One region of the Marinomonas sp. AWM4_232 genome, then DNA from elsewhere that is predicted to be linked to it. Evidence: riboswitches for the same ligand, from Rfam matches in the RefSeq annotation. Region 1 holds a riboswitch; the other holds the start of a gene.
The links. Region 1 has a riboswitch for thiamine pyrophosphate ahead of thiD (bifunctional hydroxymethylpyrimidine kinase/phosphomethylpyrimidine kinase). Riboswitches for the same ligand answer to the same signal wherever they lie in the genome.
Positions count from the first base shown of each region.

Region 2: linked by a shared signal. The riboswitch ahead of thiC (phosphomethylpyrimidine synthase ThiC) and the one ahead of thiD (bifunctional hydroxymethylpyrimidine kinase/phosphomethylpyrimidine kinase) in region 1 are both predicted to bind thiamine pyrophosphate.

Region 1 covers NZ_JBSWTA010000001.1:1,339,971-1,342,174, forward strand. The annotation lists gene ACXAC1_RS06410 (UPF0158 family protein) at 124-546, opposite strand; TPP riboswitch at 739-840, shown strand; gene thiD (bifunctional hydroxymethylpyrimidine kinase/phosphomethylpyrimidine kinase) at 932-1,741, shown strand; gene ACXAC1_RS06420 (ABC transporter ATP-binding protein) at 1,704-2,204, shown strand, end outside.
Region 2 covers NZ_JBSWTA010000001.1:4,018,281-4,020,484, forward strand. The annotation lists gene thiC (phosphomethylpyrimidine synthase ThiC) at 1-1,289, opposite strand, end outside; TPP riboswitch at 1,424-1,528, opposite strand; gene rsmI (16S rRNA (cytidine(1402)-2'-O)-methyltransferase) at 1,592-2,204, opposite strand, start outside.

The sequences.
Region 1 (2,204 bases):
TTAGAAGAGCGACTAGCAACAAACATCTTGATGTTGCGTTTATAAAAACGTGCTGTGCGCAGGAAGCTACGATTAGTTAATAATTTACCTCGTTTACAGTCCATTCCCTCGGAAACCGAGGTCCTACAAACTTGGCGCATCGCTAAATCGAAGGTTATTTTCTTGACCCCATTCTATAATAGCCTCCCGAAGCACCAGCGCTTCATACGAGTACCAAGCTTCCAGTTTATCGGCTGTATTGAGGAAGTCTTTGAAACGTCTGTAAGCGCCCTTTTTACTGAAGGTTTCATAGGCGAGATCTAGCTGCTCAGGTAGGTTTTCAGCGACAAATTGGATGGCAATGCTCTTATCCAAACCTAATTCCTGTTTGTTTGGGACAGCAATGTATTGGGTACTTTCATAGAGATTTTCAGGAAGGCTCTCTTCTATAGCATCGTCAATGTAATAAATCGCGTCTGTACACCTATCAATATAAACTTCAGACATCCCCTCTCCAGATGTTACAAACTCAACTGCCGATTCAATGTCTGAAAGTGTCGCTGTCATAAAAGCCTCGCTAATCAAATTCATACCGTGGGAATGATTCATAAACAAACTTAGCTTATTTATGCGAAGGGGCCAATTATGTTTAAGCGGTATTCCAAACATGAACGCGGTTCCCGTGAAAAGCGCAGTCCTCCAAAAATCGAGGGCCTAAGAGGTAGCTAGTGTCAGGGGCAAAGAGCTGATAACATCGTGATCACATAGTCGGGGGGCAGTTTTGCTGCTGAGATCGCTTAAGCGAGACCCGTTGAACCTGATTCAGTTAGCACTGACGTAGGGAACTATGGGGACAAAGTTAGTTGAGTTTTGCGATGTTTGCATCCCATGTCGCTGGCTCCTGCACTCCGTGCATTTCGCCCCCATTTTCCCTTCGTCCGAGGGGAATATCATGACAAACACTCCTATTACGTTAAGCATCGCAGGCTCGGACAGCGGCGGTGGAGCAGGCATCCAAGCCGATATCAAAGCCATCTCTGCCACGGGCAGTTACGCCTGTACAGTAATCACGGCGACCACAGCTCAAAACACCCTTGGTGTAACCGATGTCCACGCCATTCCCCTAGAGCATATCGCAGCACAATTGGATGCGGTCTTTACCGATCTCAACGTGCAAGCGGTCAAAATCGGTATGTTGGCGAACTCAGAAATCATCCAGCTTATCGCCCGCAAGCTGCGCCAACACCAACCAAAACACATTGTGCTCGACCCAGTGATGGTGGCGACCAGTGGCGACTTATTGCTACAACAGACCGCCATTCAAACTCTAATAGACGAGCTACTGCCGTTAGCCACGCTGATTACTCCCAACCTGCCTGAAGCAGCTACCCTGCTGAACACAAACGTTCCAGACTCTGAAAAAGCTATAAAAGAGCAGATCCCAGCGTTACAGCAATTGCCAACAAAAGCGGTGTTGCTAAAAGGAGGGCACCTTGAAAGCTTGCCAGTCAGCAACGATTGGTTGATCGCAAATGGCGATGTGCAAACCTTTACCGCACCTCGCATTGATACACAAAACACCCACGGTACAGGCTGTACCCTATCGTCAGCGATTGCCTCCTATCTTGCTCAAGGCGCGGACCTAACGTCGGCAGTACAACAAGCCAAAGACTATTTAACCGGCGCCATTGCTGCCTCAAACCAGTTACGGATTGGTCAAGGTCATGGTCCTGTTCATCACTTTTATCAATGGCAGCGCTAAGCCTATGCACCAAGGATTTGCGATCTCGATTCAAGCGGATGCCCTACGCTATACAACAAAAGCGCAGCCAGTGTTGCAGGACTTAGTCATGCAGCTGACAGCTCAGCAATGGACATGTCTATTGGGCCGTAGTGGTTGTGGTAAGACCTCGATTTTGCGCAAGCTCGCAGGGTTATTAGAAAATGCCCAATGGCAAGGAAAAATCGAGACAGACGGCCAATCACTGTCTGGCAATATTGCTTACATGGCGCAGCAGGATTTACTGCTGCCTTGGTTGTCTGTACTTGATAACGTCTGCATTGCCGAACGCTTACAAGGTCGCAGCTTGTCCCAAGGCATACGTGATAAAGCCTTGTTACTGCTGGACAAAGTAGGCCTCAAGGCGCACGCCGATAACTACCCTCACACGCTATCTGGTGGCATGCGCCAGCGGGTTGCCTTAGCGCGAACCTTACTGCAAGAA
Region 2 (2,204 bases), 2.7 Mb from region 1:
TCCCATGCAATCTTCGTTAGTTCACCAAGGGTACGCAGCTCCGACAGTTGTGCTTCGTCGTTGGCATCCATGATCGAGCCTGGACGTAGTCCGTCACCTAGCGAAAGAGCCACATCATAGGCAGCACAGATTTCACAAATTTCTTTGAAACGTGTGTAAAGGAAGTTTTCTGTATGGTGCGCAAGACACCATTTCGCCATGATGGAACCGCCACGAGAGACAATTCCCGTTAGGCGTTTCGCTGTCATTGGCACGTAGCGTAGCAAGACACCACAGTGGATGGTGAAGTAATCCACGCCCTGCTCAGCCTGCTCGATCAAGGTATCGCGGAACACTTCCCAGTTTAGGTCTTCGGCAACACCATCTACTTTTTCAAGAGCTTGGTAAATCGGTACCGTACCGATTGGTACGGGCGAGTTACGTAGGATCCATTCACGGGTTTCGTGGATGTTTTTGCCAGTCGACAAGTCCATCACGGTGTCTGCGCCCCAGCGCGTTGACCAGACCAATTTCTCCACTTCTTCTTCGATAGAAGACGTCACCGCCGAGTTACCAATATTGGCATTCACCTTCACTAGGAAGTTACGGCCAATGATCATAGGCTCAGTTTCTGGGTGGTTGATGTTGTTAGGGATGATGGCGCGACCTTCTGCCACTTCTTTACGCACGAATTCAGGGGTAATTTCAGTTTGCAGGTTAGCACCAAAGCTGTGGCCCGGGTGCTGTTTTAGCAAAAGCTCAGATTTGATCGCCTGTAGGTTTTGGTTCTCACGGATGGCGATGTATTCCATCTCTGGCGTAATGATGCCTTGGCGCGCGTAGTGCATTTGCGTGACACATTGACCCGCTTTAGCTTTACGCACTTTTGGTAGGTGCTTAAAGCGCAATTCGTCTAGCTCATTATTGGCTAAACGCTCTTGAGCGAAGTTTGAGCTGGCGCTTTCTAGCACTTCAGTATCGTTACGGGCTTCGATCCATTGTTTACGTAATGCTTTTAGACCCACATGAACGTCAATGTTTTCTGCAGGATCGGCGTATGGCCCCGCAGTATCGTAAACATAGATTGGCTCGTTTGGCTCAAAAGTCAGATTGTTAGGGTCCGAGCCAATAGGCGTATCGGTTAAATTAATCTGACGCATGGGCACCTGGATCGATGCATCGGAGCCTTGTACGTAAATACGTTCGGAGGATGGAAAAGGAGTAGCTTGCAAAGACTCGATAAACGCTTTGGCTTCTAGACGGGCAATTTCACGAGTTTTCTTATTAGGTTTTGCAGGTGTAGTCGACATTAGCAGATTCCCATTATTGTATGTTTGGAAAAAATGCTTGTCAGGAGGTCACGTACTTCCACGTACGCGCGGCTGTTTTAAGACCTATTGCCCTTTGTGGACTAGGTTAAAACAACGCAATTTTAGCAGAAAAGAAATGATGCTTTCTTGTTCCCTTCGCAGGTATTAGCCTGATCAGGTTCTGCGGATCCCGCATTAAAATGCGATCTCAGCCAATTAAGGCACTCCGACAAGTTGCACATCAGTATACGCGTTTGTTTGCTTCTGTAAACAAACAAAGATTGAATGATTGGTTAGTAAAATTACGCTTCGTTCATCGCAAGCGCTTGCTTGTACAAAGCGTTTTTCTTCTCACCAGTGATCTCAGCAGCCAATGCTGCCGCTTGTTTTACAGGCAATTCTTTGAGCAATATTTTTAAAATTTTAAGAGCCTCGCTGTTGTCTTCTTCCTGTGCAGGCAAAGACACCATCATCACGAACTCACCACGAGTTTGGTTGCTATCGTCTTGTAAAATACGCTTAATTTCTGAAACTGAGCCTGATATAAATGTTTCAAAAGTCTTGGTTAATTCACGTGCCAAGGCCACTTGAGCTTGCTCACCCCAAACCGCTTCGAGGTCTTCTAAACAGTCCAAAATACGATGGGTAGATTCATAGAAAACCACGGTACCAAGACTTGGCATCCAGCTCGACATTTCGTCGCGACGAGATTTACTTTTTGCTGGCAAAAAGCCGACAAAGCTAAAACGGTCTGTTGGTAATCCTGATGCACACAGTGCGGTAATCAATGCAGATGGGCCTGGAACAGGCACAACTTTGTGCCCTTCTTGACGTAAAAAGTTCACCACATGATAACCAGGATCAGAGATCAATGGCGTGCCCGCATCAGAGATCAAGGCCACGTTTTTACCGTCA